3 regions of the Actinopolymorpha sp. B11F2 genome follow, and region 1 is predicted to be linked to each of the others. Evidence: riboswitches for the same ligand, from Rfam matches in the RefSeq annotation. Region 1 holds a riboswitch; each other region holds the start of a gene.
The links. A riboswitch is a leader RNA that binds a small molecule or an ion and turns the genes downstream of it on or off. The one in region 1 is predicted to bind cyclic di-AMP.
Positions count from the first base shown of each region.

Region 2: linked by a shared signal. The riboswitch ahead of ABN034_RS01295 (transglycosylase family protein) and the one ahead of ABN034_RS14015 (transglycosylase family protein) in region 1 are both predicted to bind cyclic di-AMP.
Region 3: linked by a shared signal. The riboswitch ahead of ABN034_RS02450 (C40 family peptidase) and the one ahead of ABN034_RS14015 (transglycosylase family protein) in region 1 are both predicted to bind cyclic di-AMP.

Region 1 is NZ_JBEFTX010000006.1:259,702-265,598, reverse strand. It holds gene ABN034_RS14025 (TetR/AcrR family transcriptional regulator) at 101-673, shown strand; gene ABN034_RS14020 (HdeD family acid-resistance protein) at 725-1,276, opposite strand; gene ABN034_RS14015 (transglycosylase family protein) at 1,936-3,153, opposite strand; cyclic di-AMP (ydaO/yuaA leader) riboswitch at 3,162-3,323, opposite strand; gene ABN034_RS14010 (hypothetical protein) at 4,144-4,575, shown strand; gene ABN034_RS14005 (tautomerase family protein) at 4,672-4,875, opposite strand; gene ABN034_RS14000 (GuaB1 family IMP dehydrogenase-related protein) at 5,115-5,897, shown strand, end outside.
Region 2 is NZ_JBEFTX010000001.1:279,314-285,210, forward strand. It holds gene ABN034_RS01285 (metallophosphoesterase family protein) at 1-132, opposite strand, end outside; gene ABN034_RS01290 (phosphatase domain-containing protein) at 283-828, shown strand; cyclic di-AMP (ydaO/yuaA leader) riboswitch at 991-1,154, shown strand; gene ABN034_RS01295 (transglycosylase family protein) at 1,159-1,887, shown strand; gene ABN034_RS01300 (LacI family DNA-binding transcriptional regulator) at 2,164-3,261, shown strand; gene ABN034_RS01305 (ABC transporter substrate-binding protein) at 3,258-4,553, shown strand; gene ABN034_RS01310 (carbohydrate ABC transporter permease) at 4,592-5,473, shown strand; gene ABN034_RS01315 (carbohydrate ABC transporter permease) at 5,478-5,897, shown strand, end outside.
Region 3 is NZ_JBEFTX010000001.1:542,197-548,093, reverse strand. It holds gene ABN034_RS02470 (class I SAM-dependent methyltransferase) at 1-637, opposite strand, end outside; gene ABN034_RS02465 (phosphotransferase family protein) at 677-1,348, opposite strand; gene ABN034_RS02460 (NYN domain-containing protein) at 1,447-2,772, shown strand; gene ABN034_RS02455 (hypothetical protein) at 2,910-3,209, shown strand; cyclic di-AMP (ydaO/yuaA leader) riboswitch at 3,395-3,569, shown strand; gene ABN034_RS02450 (C40 family peptidase) at 3,583-4,614, shown strand; gene ABN034_RS02445 (gluzincin family metallopeptidase) at 4,708-5,897, shown strand, end outside.

The DNA.
Region 1 (5,897 bases):
GTACGAGAAGATAACGAGCGGTCTTCCAGCGCCGCAAGGCGTTGGGCGGAACAGGCCGAGCGAACCTGGACACCGTGCCCGGTTGGATAGGCTGCTCGCCATGTCTCGGCCCGAGCGTGCCGACGCCGCGCGCAACCGCCAGCGGGTACTCGACGCGGCGGCCGAACTCTTCGCCGCTCGGGGAGCCCGCAACGTCACCATGGGAGATGTCGCGTCCGCGGCGGGTGTGGGTCGCGGCACCCTCTACCGCCGCTATCCCGACATCGCCTCGATCGCACGCGCCCTCCTCGACGAACACGAACGCAGTCTGCAGGAACAGCTGCTCCGCGGTGATCCACCACTCGGCCCGGGGGCGCCGCCGGCCGAGCGGCTCGCCGCGTTCTATGCCGCGATGGTCGAGCTGCTCGAGAGCCACATCCATCTCGCGCTCGGTGCAGAGGTCGGGGAAGCGCGGTTCGCGACTGGTGCCTACGGCTTCTGGCGGGTTCATGTGCGGGCCCTGCTCAAGGACGCACAGGTACCCGATCCCGCCCCGCTCGTCGACAGTCTCCTTGCCCCGCTCGCTCCCGACGTCTACTCCTACCAACGTCATGAACGCCGGATTTCGGCGAGGCGGATCCGTACTGGTCTCGAACGTCTTGCCCACCAGATGCTCGGCGCGGACCGCGCCTAAGGGCGCGCCCAAGCCATACTTAGGCGCGCCCAGCCGCAGGCCTGACGCTGGTCAGTGCGCGGCAGCAGCCTCGCGCCGCCGTCCTTTCGCGCCGCGCCCGGCCGATCTCGTCATGACGGCCATGGCGAGTGTGAGCGCCCCGAACACCAGCAGCCAGATCCCCAGAATCGCCGTGAGAACGCCCAGCGAGGTTCCGCCGATCGCAAGGGTGATGATGCCCACGACGACGGCCAGGCACCCTGCGAGCATTGGAAGGCCCATGGACCGAGGCCCACGGTCCGGCCCGAAGAGCGTCGCCAGCACGGCGAGTGCTCCAGCGGCGAACCAGAACACCCCGAACAACGTGGCCAGGGTGGCGACCGAAGCCCCGCCATCGCGCAACGCGAGAACGCCGACGATGAGCGCGAAGGTCCCGAGGAATCCCATCACGACCGGTCCGGTACGGTCCGATTCCCCGGCTGCCGCCCGTGCGAAGCAGAAGACGCCGTACACCAGGACCTGGATCGCGAAGAGGACAGCCGCGGCGGTGAGGGAGATGCCCGGCCATGCCAGCGCGATGATGCCCACGATCAGACTGACGCACCCGAGTGCGAAGAGCGGCATCCACGAACGCATCTTCGCGAGAGCGCCGGCCTTGCCTTCTCCGCGCTCGCCCGCCGGCCGTTCGGTCCTCCGCTCGGCGCGCTCGGCCGGCCGTTCGGTCGTCCGGCCATACGAACGCTCCGACGTCTCCTCCGAAGGCTTTGCCTGGGCTGGTACTCCCGGAGCCTGGGCAGTTTCGGTCTCCCGTGTCCCAGGTGCTTGATCCCTTCTGGGATCATGCGGATCCGTTGTCATTGCTCTCGCCCCTTCGCCCCCTTTGTGCGGAGTCGAAATCGGCGGTGAGGGTCTGGCTGAGTTTCCTGTCCGGTGGTCAGCGAGATCTCCCGCCAGCACCATCCACAAAGGGGATCTCTCGGGTCGCCACGCCCTTGTGGAAGTCGAGCGTCTGCGACGCAATTGTCCTTGCTGCGTTGGACTTCTGGTGTTGTCGGTCACGACGAACGGGCTGGCGCCGACGTCAACGGAGAAGCTCACGTGAAGTCTTCGCCGGCACCTGCGCCTCCGTCATTCCAAGCGCCACGTTACGCAGCAGTTCGGCAAGTTTCGAGTGCCGTCTGGCAGAAATTCGTGGTCTGATGACCCGAGCGACACCGACATAAGGCCTCATGCGGAATTCCTCCCCCGTGAGGCGAATTGCCACGGGGGAGGAACTCCTCGACTCAGGGGCGCAGGCCCTTGCTCTCGAGCCAGGCGTACGGGTCGATCGCGGTGTTCAGACCGCCCCCGTTGGGCCGGACCTCGAGGTGCAGGTGCGGACCAGTCGCGTTGCCGGTGGCGCCGACGTAACCGATCACGGTCCCGGCGCTGACCTCGCCCGAGGTCTGTGCCAGGCGGGACATGTGCGCGTACAGGGTGACGGTGCCGTCGGCGTGCCGGACCTTGATCCGGTTGCCGTAGGCGCCGTCCCATCCCGCGCTGACGATCCGACCTGCTCCGACGGCGCGGATCGGCGAACCACTGCTGGCGCCGAAGTCGAGCCCGTGGTGCGATGACGACCAGTTGCTCCCGCTCTGCCCGAACCGCGCGGTCAGGCGGTACGACGTGAGTGGCAGGACCCAATCCTTGGCTGCTGGCTTTGCGGCCTGCTGGTCCGACGACCGGTCAGAGGACCGCGACGACCGTTGGGCGCCCGCGTCGCGCGCCGAGCCCTTCTTGCTGGGAGCGCGATCGTTCGCCGGGCTGGCCTTGCCCACGAGACGCAGCCGGGCGTCGGGGAGGATCAGGTCCGGGTTCGATCCGATCACACCACGGTTGATCTTCCACAGCGCACTCCAGCCGCCCGGCACCCGGTTCGCCCGGGCGATGCCGGAGAGGGTGTCACCCGGCCGGACCACATAGGTGCCCGCTGCCGGCTTGCGCGCCGGTACCGACTTCGGCGCCGACCGAGCGGCGCGGGCGGACCTGGCGGCGCGCGCGCTCGCGCTGTCTCGGGCTCGCTGCTGTTTGGTGGTCTTGGTGCTGGACGGACTCCCCGCGGTCCCTGCCTTGTCGCCCTCGTCGAGGCCGAGCTTGCGGGAGCAGGCGGGCCAGGCGTTCCAGCCCTGGACGTCGAGAACCTTCTCGGCGATGGCAATCTGTTCGGCCCTGGTCGCGAGGTCTGCGCGGGACGCATATTTCGTGCCGCCGAACTCACGCCAGGTGGGACCGGCGAACTGCAGGCCGCCGTAATAGCCGTTGCCGGTGTTGATGCTCCAGTCGCCGCTACTCTCGCACTGCGCGAGGCGATTCCAGGTGTCGGCCGTGGCGGCGTGCGCAGGTGCTGCGAAACCGACCATGGGTACGGCCGCGGCGACGCCGGTGAGTGCGGCTGTCCTGGTGACTTTCTTCGCCACTTTTCGGCGCCGGGTGGTGCCGCGGTGTTTTGCCTTATAGGGCATGTAAAGATCCGTTCCCTCTCGTCGCCCGCGGAGTTAGCTGTCGGGTTCGGGCGAGAGGAATGCCCGGCCTGCCTACGACGGCGGCTTAACCCCAGAACCCCACCACCGATGGGGTTCCACTCACGTTGGGTCCTCCGTCTCCGCCCAACCGAGATGGGGACACGACACCACTGGGCGGAGCTCGGCGAAGCGGGTCGTCACGCGCCCGGATAGGCACGATCGATGGTGAGATAGTCCTAACAGAGGATCTTTGTTCCTATCCAGTGACCTCGTCGCCATCGGCTACGATCGCGCGTCGTAGTACGCCAGAATTCCGGCCCGCACGTGTCCGGCATCCCGTGGCGATGATGGCGATGCACGTGAGGCGCATTGCCGCGTACGTTCTGCGAGAAAGACCTTCTTGACCTCAGGCCGGTTGGGGATTGAACGAATCCCTCATAGCAAGAAATAGCGCGATTTGTCGCTTGTACCGACGGCCGAGTTCGCCGATTCCGCCGCCTACTATGATCGATAGCGGTGGAACCCTGCCGTGTGATGCAAATCACATGTGAGCCCTAGGTGGGAGTGGGCGCGCTCGCCAACTTTGCCGCTCGTCCTGGCGACCGCAGCCCGCCGGGGTCTCTTCGAGGTGGCACCTGCATCGCCAATCGTTGCCATTTCGTGTTCTTCGGAAGATTTTCTCTCTTACCGGACATGTCACCCGTTTGAAGACCCCTCTGCAGGGCCTTCCGGTCGCGGCGCTCGAAGGATTTGCGGTTTCGGCCAAATCTCTGGTCAACGGGAGGGCAATGGGATTGCTCGCCTGACGTCCAGGCCGCTGGACGAACGTCGGCGAGGAAGATAATTTCCTCTCGTCCAGTTGGTCGTGCAACCGGTTCACATCCAGGGGGATCTGCCGGCGGGAACGGTGCGGGACCAGCGTGCGTCGCCAGCGGGGCCCGCTTACGGGGGGCGGGCCCCTGTACGGGAGAGCAAAAGGGGGGTTTGGCCGTGGCCACGTTCGACGTGTCGGCCGAGTACATGACGGAGGCCAGCGCCTGGGTGATCCGTGTCGACGGTGTGGGAGCGGCGGCCGCGAAGTCATGGGACGAGGTGACCTCCGTCGCCGCCCGCCTGATCGCTGAAGCATCCGGGGGGGATGCTTCAGCGGTCGACATGCGGGTCGACTGGTTACTCCCGGATGACGTGGCCGACGCCCTGGACGCCGCGGACACGCACGCCCGCGAGGAGCAGGAAGCGCATCACGCGCGCATGCTGTCGCTGCGTCGGGCCGCCAGGCTCCTGCGTGACGTCGGTATGCCGGGACGCGACGCCGCTCGCATCCTGGGGATCTCCAAGTCCCGGGTGTTCCAGCTCACGGCCGAAGACGCCGAAGACGCCGCCGACGTGGCCGAAGCCGTCGACACGGCGAAGGGCGCCTGACGTCCGGCGTCGCCGAGGTCCTGATCGCAGCGGCACCTGTCGCAGCGGCGCCACTGCCGTGGTCGAACCGGGTGGTGGATCGCGTCGTGCGTACCGTCAGGTGCTGTTCCGGCGGAACTCGCTGACGGAGATCCCGCCGACGCCCCAGTTGTCCGTGTCCACCTCGTCGATCACGACGAACGTCCGCGCCGGATCCTTGTCGAGGACCCGCACCAGCAGGTCGGTCACACCCTTGATCAACTCGGCCTTCTGCTCGGCGGTGGCGCCGTCGCGGGTGATCCGGACATTGACGTACGGCATGGGGCCTCCTCGAATCGGGACCTTCGGTCGGTTCTCGCCGATGACCCAACCAACCGGGCAGCCGGGACATTCCTGGTCGCGGGACCGGCGTAGGACTGGCAGCATGGTGGACGGGACACCCACGCGGCGGGTTGCGGAGCAGTCGTAGCCTGCAAGTGGTCGAGGACCGTGCTGAGGGCGACGGTCACACTCGATCACCTGGGGGCCACCCCAGCCGCCGACGACGCAAGGGGGTGGACATGCGCTTCCTCCATGACCGGGTTCCTGAGCAGGATCTCACGTACTCGGATGTGTTCCTCGTACCCAACCGCTCGGCGGTCGCGTCCCGGCTCGACGTCGACCTGGCGACCGCCGACGGCAGCGGCACGACCCTCCCCATCATCGCCGCGAACATGACCGCCGTTTCCGGCCGCCGGATGGCCGAGACCGTGGCCCGGTGCGGCGGGTTGGCCATCATCCCGCAGGACATCCCGGTCGACGTGGTCGCCGACGTCGTGTCCTGGACCAAGCGACGGCACACGGTCTACGACACGCCAATCACGATGGTCCGCACAGGAACGGTGGGCGAGGCGATCAACCTGCTCCCCAAGCGCGGACACGGCGCGGTCATCGTCGTCGAGGACGGCCGGGCGATCGGTGTCGTGACCGAGGCCGACTGCGAAGGAGTCGACCGGTTCACCCAGCTCGGCGGCATCATGTCGACCGAACTGCTCACCCTGCCGGCCGGCATCGACGCCGAGGACGCGTTCAACCAGCTGCACGATGGCCGGCACCGGCTCGCGCCGGTTGTCGACGCGGACGGACGGATCGTCGGCATCCTCACCCGCCTCCGGGCGCTTCGCGCGAGCCTGTACGAACCCGCCACGGATGCGGCCGGCAAGCTCCGGATCGGTGCCGCGCTCGGCATCAACGGCGACGTCGAGACCAAGGCCAAGGCGCTCCTCGACGCCGGCGTGGACGTCCTGGTCGTCGACACCGCGCACGGACATCAGGAACGCACCCTCGACGTGCTCCGGCTCCTT
Region 2 (5,897 bases), on a different contig from region 1:
CTGGCTGTAGCGCGCGCCGGCCTCGGGACCGAGAAACCGCCGCATCATGCCGAGCTGCCAGTCGCTGGTGTGCACGAAGGTGACAGGCGTGCCCTGCGGGCCGGGACGAGTCATCGCAGAGGTGATCGCCATGATGTACGGCACGCTAGCGGGGACCGCCGACGATGCGCGCGCCGCCACGCCCGCAACCGCCGGCACGAGCGGCTCCGAAACTCCCGAGCGCCAGCCCGTGGGGGCCAGCGCGGGTACCAAGCGGCTGGCCGACCTGGAAGGCTTCTCCGCATGCCGGACCAGCAGCCCACTCCGCCGGACGTGGCACCCGCCTCCGGACGTGCGTACGCCGTCGTCGACATCGACGGTGTCCTGGCCGATGTCCGACATCGGCTACGGCATGTGGAACGACGGCCGAAGGACTGGGACGCGTTCTTCGCTGCCGCGGCCGGCGACCCGCCGTTCGCCGAGGGTCTCGCCGTCGCCCGGAGGCTCGCTTCCGAGCACGAAGTGGTCTACCTGTCCGGCCGTCCCGAACGGCTCCGGCATACGACCGAACGGTGGCTGGCCAGGCACGACGCACCGTCGGGGCCCCTCCACCTGCGCCGTGACGGGGACCGCCGCCCGGCCCGACAGGTCAAGCTCGGAGTGGTCCGGCGGCTCGCCGCGGCCGCTCCCGTGGCTGTCGTCGTCGACGACGACCCGGAGGTGTGCGCCGCGGTGAAGGCCGCAGGATTCGCCGTCTTCCAGGCGAGCTGGGCATTTGTCGACGGAACGTATGGCAACAGTGCGAAACGGACTTTGCGTGAGGGCCAGGAGGGCGACGGACGAACCTGACGCAGAGCCCGGATCGCCCTATTTTCCGCAGGTTTCGGCGGTAATGACCGCGCCAATAGTCCACGATCGGTGATTGTTAACGAATTGGCCACACCGTTAGAGTCTGTCCGGTCGCGCCGCGCCAGGCGCGATTACGACCCGCTTCGCCGAGCTCCGCCCAGCGGTGTCGTAAGGCCGATTTCCATCGAGAGGGCGGAGTCGGAGGAACCAACGACGGACCCGCGCAGGCTACGAGGGTCCTTGGGGTGAAGCCGCTTTCGTGCGGCCGGGCATTCCTCTCGCCCGAACCCGACAGCTCACTCCGCAGGCGACGAGAGGGAGCACTCCAGCATGCCCAAGAACGCACGGCATCGCGGCGCGAGCCGACCCAGCAGGACCGCAAAGAAGGTGACGAAGACCGCCGCGCTCACCGGTGTGGCGGCCGCCGTGCCCGTCGTCGGATTCACCGGTCTGGCTCAGGCCGCGACGACCGACACCTGGGATCGTCTCGCTCAGTGCGAGAGCAGCGGTGACTGGCAGATCAACACCGGCAACGGCTACTACGGCGGCCTGCAGTTCGCCCAGACGACCTGGGAGGAGTTCGGCGGTACGACCTACGCCGAACGTGCGGACCTCGCCACCAAGGCGGAGCAGATCGAGATCGCGGAGAAGGTGCTGGACGTTCAGGGGTGGAACGCCTGGCCCGCCTGCTCGGCCGAACTCGGTCTCGACGAGAGCGACAAGGCCGGCGACTCGACAACCTCGACGGGCACCAGCGAGGACACCACCAGCCAGGACACCACCAGCGACGACTCCGCTGACCAGGATGCCGCTCGCGACGAGGCGGCTGACCGGACAACCCGCAGTGGGGAGCGCACCGCGGTCTCGGAGGGCACGACCGCGACCAAGCCTTCCGAGCGGGAGACCTACACGATCCGTACCGGCGACACGCTCTGGGACATCGCGATCTCCCACGACGTCGACGGTGGATGGCCATCGCTGTGGTCGCTCAACCGGGACTCCCTCTCGAGCGGCGACCCCGACCTCATCTTCCCCGAGGAGAAGGTTCGGCTGCGTTGATCCGGCCGCTTTGCCGCTAGCGGCCCCACAGACCGAGCGCCCCGCCTGTCCCCCCGCAGGTGGGGCGCTCGCTTTTCCTGGCCAAGGTTCCCGGCCCCGGGACGGGGCACAGGTCGGTCGAGGTCCACCCCGGCTGGCCAGCAGCCAGCTCCCCCTCGACAACTGACCCTTCGCCGACGGCAGACGCACGCCCTTGACAACCGGTTCCTGAACCGGTTTAGATCTGAACCGGTTTTGTGAACGACAGATGTCCGGATCCTCACCTCGGGATGTGTGATGGCCAAGCGGCGCCCCACGATCGCGGACGTGGCGCGCCGTGCCGGCGTCTCCAAGGGGGCCGTGTCGTTCGCTCTCAACGACCGGCCCGGCGTCGCCGAAGCCACCCGCGTACGCATTCTCGAAGCCGCTGACGCGCTGGGTTGGCGGCCGAGCCAGCGGGCGCGGTCGCTCTCGGTCTCCCGGGCGTTCGCTCTGGGGTTGGTCATCGCACGGGAGCCGGCACTTCTCGGGTCCGACCCGTTCTTCCCCGCCTTCATCGCCGGCGTCGAGACGGTGCTCGCCGGTCAAGGCCAGGCGCTCGTCCTGCAGGTGGTCGGTGCCGGCCCACCGGAGGAGGAGGGCTACCGGCGCCTCGCGCAGGACGCCCGGGTGGACGGCGTGTTCCTCATCGACCTCCGTCGGGGTGATCCGCGGATCGCGCTGGTCGAGGACCTCGGTCTGCCCGCCGTGACGCTCAACCGCCCGGACACCCCGTCCTCGTTTCCAGCGGTGTGTCTCGACGACCGGCCGGGCATCACCGCGGTGGTCGACCACCTCGCAGGGCTCGGTCACACCCGGATCGCGCACGTCGCCGGTCCGGATGACTTCCTGCATGGGCACGGACGCCGGCAGGCGTTCGTCGACGCGCTCGAGGCCCACGGTCTGCCGGAGGCTCCGATCGAGGTCGGCGACTTCACCGCCGCCGGCGGGACCGCCGCCACCCGCCGCCTGCTGGAACTCCCAGACCCACCTACGGCGATCGTGTACGCCAACGACCTGATGGCCATCGCCGGCATCAGCGCGGCCCAGGGCCTCGGCCGCACCGTGCCGGACGACCTGTCGGTCACGGGCTACGACGACACCGAGTTGTCCGCCCACATCCACCCGTCCCTCACGACCGTACGTACGGACGTCTTCGGCTGGGGCCAGGTCGCGGCCCGCACCCTGCTCGCCCTCGTCGACGGCGAGCCCGCGGGCGACGTCGCGCTCGACCCGGCCGAACTCGTCGTACGGAACTCGACCGCACAGTGCCGATCAGCAGGCAGACCATCAACGGGCAGACCATCAACGGGGAATCCACCAGCGGAGCACAGCTCTACCTCGGAGGACTCATGAAGCGCAGCACCCTCGCCACGACATCCGCCGCAGCGCTCGCCGCGACCCTGCTGGCGGCCACCGCCTGCGGTGGCGGCGACACGACGAACTCGGACGCGGCCACCGCCCGCGGACCGATAAAGGTCTGGTACTCCAACAACGAACAGGAAGTCGCCTGGGGCAAGCAGATGGTTGCGGCCTGGAACTCCGCCCATCCGAAGGAGAAGGTCACCGCGCAGCAGATCCCGGAGGGCAAGAGCTCGGAAGAAGTGATCGGTGCCGCGATCACCGCGGGCAACGCACCTTGCCTGATCTTCAACACCGCGCCCGCCGCCGTGCCGCAGTTCCAGAAGCAGGGCGGCCTCGTGCCGCTCGACGACTTCGACGGGGCGACGGACTACATCGAGGAGCGCACCGGCGACCGTGCCGAGCAGTACCGCTCCCCCGACGGCAAGTACTACCAGCTGCCCTGGAAGTCCAACCCCGTGATGATCTTCTACAACAAGGAGATCTTCGCCAAGGCCGGGATCGACGCCGACAACCCGCCGCTCCAGACCTACGAGGAGTTCCTCCAGACCGCCAGAACCATTGTGAAGAGCGGCGCGGCCGACTACGCCATCTGGCCCTCACCGACGGCGGAGTTCTTCCAACCCTGGTTCGACTTCTACCCGCTGTTCGCGGCCGAGACCGGAGGCGAGCAGTTGGTCGACGACGGCAAGGCGACGTTCGCCTCCGACGAGGGCAAACAGGTCGCGGCCTTCTGGAAGAGCCTCTACGACGAGAAGCTCGCCTCGCAGGAGACCTACAACGGCGACTCGTTCGGCGAGGGCAAGGCGGCGATGGCGATCGTCGGGCCGTGGGCGATCGCGTCGTACAAGGACTCGATCGACTGGGGCGTCGCCCCGGTGCCGACCTCCGGGGGCACCTCGCCCGAGGACACCTACACGTTCGCCGATGCGAAGAACGTCGCGATGTACTCCGCCTGCGAGAACCGCGGCACCGCCTGGGACCTGCTGAAGTTCGCCACAGCTGAGGAACAGGACGGCAAGCTGCTCGAGATGACCGGCCAGATGCCGATGCGGGCCGATCTCTCGGAGGTATACCCGGACTACTTCGCCGCGCACGAGGAGTACGCCACCTTCGCCGCACAGGCCGACCGCACGGTCGAGGTGCCCAACGTCGCGAACTCCATCGAGATCTGGCAGGCGTTCCGCGACGCGTACTCGCGTTCGGTGATCTTCGGCAAGCAGCCGGTGGACGCCGAACTCGACCAGGTGGCGACGAAGATCGACGGCCTCGCCGGCCAGTCCTGACCCAGGACCGGGACAGGGTCGGACAGGATCGGGCCGTCATGATGATCGGTAAGCCCAGTGGGCGAGCGTCGTTGGGGGCGGTGTTCGTCGCGCCCTACGTCGTATTCCTCGCGGCGGTCTTCGCCTACCCGCTGGGCTTCGCGGTCTACATGTCGTTCCACGACTACTTCTTCGCCGCACCCGGTGCGATCGTGGAGCGGCCGTTCGTCGGGCTGGCCAACTACGCCACGGTGCTGGGCGACCCGGCGGTGTGGCGGTCGTTCCGGAACGTCGGGGTCTTCCTGGTGATCAACGTCCCGCTCACGGCGGCGCTCTCGCTGGTGCTGGCGACCGCGCTCAACGCCAGCATGCGGCTGCGGGCGTTCTTCCGGGTGAGCTACTACGTCCCCTACATCACCGCGAGCGTCGCCGTGGTCGGCGTGTGGCTGTTCCTGTTCAACTCCGGCGGGCTGGTCAACAAGGTGCTCGGCCCGCTCGCACCCGACCCGTCGTGGCTCGTCAACGAACGGTTGGCAATGCCGACGATCGCGTTGTACGTCACCTGGAAGGGGCTCGGCTTCTTCATTCTTCTCTACCTCGCTGCCCTGCAGAACGTGCCGACCGAGTTGTACGAATCGGCCGCTGTCGACGGTGCGGGTCGGTGGCGGTCGTTCTGGGCGGTGACGGTGCCGGGAGTTCGGCCGGCCACGACGCTGGTGGTCCTGCTGGCGACCATCACCGGGGCGAACCTCTTCACCGAGCCGTACCTCCTCACCGGGGGCGGCGGACCCGACGGAGCCTCGGCCTCACCGGTGCTGCTGATGTACCAGCGCGGCATCGAACAGGGCAATCCTGACATCGCCTCGGCGATCGGCGTCATCCTCGTCGTCGCCGTCCTGCTCATCGCGCTGCTCCAGCGTCGGCTGCTGGACGAGAGGTGAGAGCATGACCGTCAAGGACACCTTGACGCCCGGTCGGCATCGTACGGCCAGTGCCGTGCGGGACCCGCGCACGAGGTCCCGCCGGCCAGCGGTGCTACGGTTCGTCCTCCTGCTGGTCGGGGCGTTCGTCTTCCTGTTTCCCTTCTACTACATGCTGATCGGCAGTCTGCAGGACGAGCCCGACACCTCTCCCGCGGGCGCGTTCCCGGCGCCGGGCAACCTCACCCTCGCCAACTACCGCGAGATCGACGGAGCCATCGACCTGCTCCGCTCGCTTTTGAACTCCGGCCTCTTCACCGGCGGAGTCATCCTCGCCACGGTGGTGTTCGGCGTCCTGGCCGGCTATGCCCTGGCCCAGTTGGAGTTCCGCGGCCGCGGTGTCGTCTTCCACGCGATGCTGCTCGTCCAGGTCGTGCCGTTCCAG
Region 3 (5,897 bases), on a different contig from region 1:
CCTCGCGGAGGACGTGGTGTTCCTCACCCTCGGTCCGGTCAAAGGTGAAGTCGAAGAAGCCGTTCGGTGCAAGGACCCGGCCGACGTGCGCGAAGCACTCCTCGATGACGTGGAGCGGGGAGTGCGAGAACACGCTGTGGGCGTGGACGACATCGAAGTACGCATCCGGCAGAAAGGCGAAACGCAGGTCCCGCACCGGCGTCAGATGGGGAAGCTTGTCCCGCAGGCCGTAGCTCACCAACGTCTCCTGCGCGGCGACGAGGATGTCGGGGGAGATGTCGATGCCGTAGTAGTTGCCCGCGTCGAGGTAGTCGATGAAGAGCCGGCCCGCCCGCAGGTTGCCGCAGCCGATCTCGAGCATCCGGTGGTCGGGCTTGAACCCGTGCTCCACGAGGTAGTCGAACTGCATCTTTCCGAGTGCGAGCCAGCGGGCGTGTGACTTGCTGCCGACCGCGGCCTCGGCGCTGCGGGTGGCGTCGGACCGCATCACCCCGCGGTAGTAGGTCACGTGGTCGCGACTACGCAGCCGCAGGATCAGGTCACGGGCCAGCCGGCGGGCGTACCCCGGCACCTTTGTCGGGTTTTGTACGGCATAGCGCACCTGGTAGAGCACGCTCGCGCGGTTCTTGGTCGTCACGCAGCCGAAGTTAACCACGCGGCGCGGACCGCCGCGTCGTCACATGGGCCATGTCGACGTTTCCGCGAGACGGCGCTTCCAGAGCGTGACGCCCGCGCCATCGGGATCCCAGCGACGGCAGAAGTCGAGCAGTTCGCGACAGCGGGCGATCATGGCCGCCTGTCGGGTGGCCCAGCCAGGCACGTCGCCGCCGTACGCCGAGAAGAACGCGTCGAGCAGGGGTACCCGGTCGGGATGATGCGTACGCACGATCCACTCGCACCAGGCGAGGTCCTCGATCGGGTCGCCGGGGTGGGAGAACTCCCAGTCCAGGATCGCCGTCACCACAAGCGTCTCCGGGTCGAACAGCAGGTTGTTGGGACCGTAGTCGCCGTGGACCAGAGGTCCCGGGACGACTCCGTGGAGGCGGCGGAGTGTGTCGCCGCAGGCGGCGAGGACGGCCGTCGCCGTGGCGCTGTCGACGTCGGGAGCCAGCAGCTCCTGCCCATGGACGCCCGGGAGATGGCCCACTCGGACGGAGGTCGCGTCGCCGTCGATCAGGGGTGGTACGGGCAACAGATCCGCGAGCCTTGTCAGCGCCGTGCGTTCCCGGTCTCGGCGCAGGTCGGCGTCGGGACCTGCGTACGTCTTCACCACGACCGTGCCCTCGACACGGGTGAAGTTCGTGTAGCCGTGCGGTAGGCGCACGGGGTTCTGCTCGCCTGATCCCACCCCGGGCATTCTGCCTGGCCGATCTCGCCCATGTGGAGGAGGCCGAAACCGCAGTGCGCTGGTCGGTGCCCTGTGGAACGCCAATTACGCTCGCAGCCGTGAGTACGGGACCAGCCGAGCCGGCAGGGTCGGGCGAAGGTGACCTGTCCCGGCCTTTGCCGGAACAGGTGCGCCAGCGCGTCGTCCTTCTCGCCTCCGACGCGCTCGGTGTGCTCCCCGCCGCTGCCGTACCCGCCTCGCTGCGGCCGTTCGCCCGCTTCAAGCCCGAACGCCGGGTCCGCCTGGCGGCGACACCGATCGCGGCCGCAGTCGATGCCGATCCGGAGTTCCGGGAACGTGTCGCCGCCCGCATCACCGAGGCTGTCCCGGACCTGGCGTCGGCGTTGCGCGAGGGACGCCGGCCCGGCGCCGTCGATCCGCTGGAGGCGGCCGCCGCGGCCTACCTGCTGCGCCCGGCCGGCTGGACGGCGATCGTCGAGGAGGTCATCGACCATCTCGAACAGGAGAGCGCGACCCAGGCCGGGGAGCGGGAGGCCGGTCTTGCCGCCCGACTGCGCGACCAGCTCGCCGCGACACAGGCGAGTGCCCGCCAGGGCCGGGAGCGCCTGCGGGCCGAGCTGGCGGCGCTGAAGGAGGAGAACACGACTCTGCGTCGTACGCTCCGGCACACCCGTGACCGGGTGAAGGAGGCCGAGGCGGAGGCGACGCGCAGCGCCGAACTCGCCGCGAAGGCGCGTGAACGGGCGACCGCGGACGTGGCGCGGATGGATGCGGAGGTCCGGCGGCTCCGGTCCCGGCTGGCGGAGGCGGAGTCGGCGGTCGAGTCGGCGCGGCGTACGAGCAGAGAGGATCGCGACCTGGCCGATGCTCGGCTCCGGCTGCTCCTCGACACCCTGGTCGACGCGGCGCAGGGGCTTCGCCGTGAGCTCGCCCTCCCGCCACTGCGTTCCCGACCCGCCGACGCGGTGGCGGCCGCGTCACCGGCGGCTGGCGGGCAGCTCGCGGGACCGGAGGACGTCGTACCACTCGAGTCGCTGCTGGCACTGCCTCAGGTGCACGTCATCGTCGACGGCTACAACGTGACCAAGACGGCCTGGCCGGCGCTGCCGCTCCAGACCCAGCGGACGAGGCTTCTCACGGCGCTCGGCGGCATCGTCGCCCAGACGGGTGCCGAGGTCACGTGCGTCTTCGACGGCGCGACGCTCGACACCCCACCTCAGCTGGCGGTGCCGCGCGGTGTGCGGGTGATGTTCAGCCCGGCCGGGGTCACTGCCGATGACGTCATCCGTCAGCTCGCCGCCGCCGAGCCGGAAGGACGTCCCGTCGTCGTGGTGTCGAGTGACCGCGAGATCGCGGACGGCGTGCGGCGGAGCGGAGCCCGACCGGTGCGCGCCGACGCGTTGGTTCGTCTGCTCCAGCGGTGAGCCGGCGGTGAGTCGGCGGTGAGTCGGCGGTGAGTCTGCGGTGAGTCTGCGGGACTGTCGGCGGGCGTGTCTAGCGTCGGTGCCATCGCGTGCGTGCCATGTCAGCGTGGCCGCTCACCAGGCATGACGGAGGACCGATGGACATCGACTGTGACCGTTGCACGATGCGAGGTCGAGGCTGCCACGACTGTGTGGTCACCGTGCTCCTCGGCGGCCCGCCGACCGAGACCGAGGGACCTCGCACGGGTGCCGGCCTGCCTCACGGTGCGCTGTCGGTTGCCGGCCTGGCCGGTCTCGACGTGGGCCTGGCAGACGTCGAGCTCGACGAAGCTGACCGGACGGCGTTGCGGGTGCTGGCCGATTCCGGCTTGGTGCCACGACTGCCGCGGAGCGCCACCATGGCCGTCACCGGTGATCGAGGCCGTCGTCGCGCCTGACGGTGAGTGAATGACGACATTGTGCTGATCTTGTTACTCAATGTGATTGTCCTTACGCAGCGTGTTTCCGCGCGTCTTTTCTCATCCTGACAGCGACACGCCGCCACGATTTGAAAGATCACGGACCGATCACTAAAGTCGCGCGCCAAGTGTCTGTCCGCTTTGAGCTGACCAGCCCGGTCGGCGCAGATGCTTCGCTTAGTCCCTGTTGGGCATGTATCTGACAGGGAACCGGGGACCCACCATGTACCCGGGGTGAATCGGAGTGCTCGGCCGCACACCAAGCAGCTGAGACTTTCGTAGGGCGACTTCCCGGCCCGAACCCGTCAGCTCACCCGGTAGGCGTCTGAGGAAGGAAGGGGCATCGCTTCTCGTGTCGAATCGCCGCAAGCGTCCCTCAGGGCGTGCGCTGCTCGCTCTCGGCACCGCCACCGCGGCCGTCATCGCGACGGTCCCCGGCTCCAGCTATGCCGAGCCTGCGCCCAGCATCAGCGAGGTCCGTAAGCAGGTCGCACAGCTGTACGAGGAAGCGGAGAAGGTCACCGAGGAGGCCAACGCGCTCGGCGACCAGATGAAGGTCATCGACCGTCGGGTCCGCGCGCTCAACGCCGATGTCTCCCGCCAGCAGAAGCGACTCAACGGACTTCGCGGCGACATCGGCCAGTTCGCCGCCGCCGAATACCGCACGGGTGGTCTCGACACCACCGTGCAACTTCTCGTGGCTGACGACCCCGACGAGTTCCTCGCCCAGATGAGCACCGCGAAGGCCTTCGCCGGCCAGCAGGGCGATCGGCTCCGCCAGCTCCAATCCGAGCAGAAGCGACTCGCCGAGCGGCAGGCGGCCCGGCAGGCCGAGCTCACCCGCTTCCGCGAAGCCAAGGAAGCCGCCAACTCCCGCCGCAAGATCGCCTCCAGCAAGGCAGCCAAGGCACAGTCCCTCCTCGACCGGCTCACCGCCGAGGAGCGCGAACGCCTCGCGGCCGCGGAGGAGCGCGAACGACTCGCCGACCGGTCCTCCCGAGGTGGCGACCGGATTCCCCCTCCGCCACCCGGTGGCACCCGCGGCGCCACCGCCCTCGCCTACGCCCGTCAGCAGGTCGGGGAAACCTACGTCTTCGGTGGCGACGGCCCCGACACCTGGGACTGCTCCGGGCTGACGATGGTCGCGTGGGAACAGGCCGGTGTCTCCCTCCCCCACTCGTCCCGGGAGCAATACGCCGTCTCGGCCAAGATTTCCCGTTCGGAGTTGCAGCCCGGCGATCTCGTCATCTACTACAGCGATATGCACCATGTCGCGATCTATGCCGGCGACGGCATGATTCTGCACGCGTCGAACCCCAGTGATGGCGTGAAGTACAGCGACATGGACGAAATGCCGTACGCCGGCGCGGTCCGGCCAGGTTAGTGACGGTCCGCACCACGTCGAACTCCGTCGACACGGCCTTGTGCCTGCCCATTCCCACGGAAGGGGTGGGGCCCAATTCCGTACGATGCGAGGGTGGCTGATGATCCTTCGCGGCACGCACGCAGGGTGGCCTCGACCCCTGGACGGGCCTTCGTCCAGTACTTCGTCGCTTTGGTTTGCGGCGGTCTGCTCGTGCTGGCTGTCTTTGTCACGGGCAGGTTTCTCCTCACCGGCGTCGCGATCCCGTCGGCAGCGACCGTTCGTTCGATCGAGGCGACACCCCGCGCGGAGGCCACCGACTCCGGTGTACCCACCGTTTCCAGTCGGGCCGGCAACCTCGCGGCCGCGAGGTACGACGTCGCCAGGGACCTGCTCCGCCGGCAGTCCGCCGCCTTGCGCAGCAGGGACAGGTCCGCCTATCTCGCCACGATCGACCCCCGCTCGCCCGACTACGCGAAGGTCGCGGCACGTACCTTCGACAATCTCGTCCGCATGGGTGCGAAGAACTTCCGGTTCGGCAGTCCCGCGGAGGATCCCGGTGCACTCACCCCCGAACGCCGGCGGGCGCTCGGGACGACGGCGTGGGTCTCGGAGGTCGACACGACGTTCACCCTCACCGGTGCCGACCGCGAGCCGTGGACGTCGACGCTTCGCATGGTGTTCGTCGAACGGCAGGGGCGGACCTACGTCGCGGGTGACCGCGAGGGCGAGTCGTCGTCGGGTCCCACGCCGCTGTGGTTGACCGACAAGGTGACGGTCGTCCGTGGCGAGCACAGCCTGCTCATCGGCGTCGAGTCCAGGACCCGCCTCGAGCGCTACGCACGCACCGCTGACGAGGCCGTACCGCGAGTGACCAGGGTGTGGGGCGAGGACTGGGCACAGTACGTCGTCGTGATCGCTCCCTCCACCCAGGTCCAGATGGAACGCGTCGTGGGCGTCGACGCGGAGAGCCAGGGCGCGGTCGCCGCCGTCACCACGTCCGTCGGTCGCACCTCGCCGACGGAGGCGTCGCACATTGTCATCAACCCCGCCACGTTCGACAAGATCGGCTCCCTCGGCAGGCTCGTCGTCCTCACGCACGAGACCACCCATGTCGCGGCGCAGGCGACGGTCAGCCACATGCCGGTCTGGTTGTCTGAAGGCTTCGCCGACTACGTGGGCTTCAACGAGGCCGGACTGTCCACGGCGGTCATCGCGCAGGAGTTCCTGTCCGAGGTGCGCGAGTCCGACGCACCCGACGATCTGCCGAGCACGTCCGACTTCGACCCGCGGGCGGACGAGCT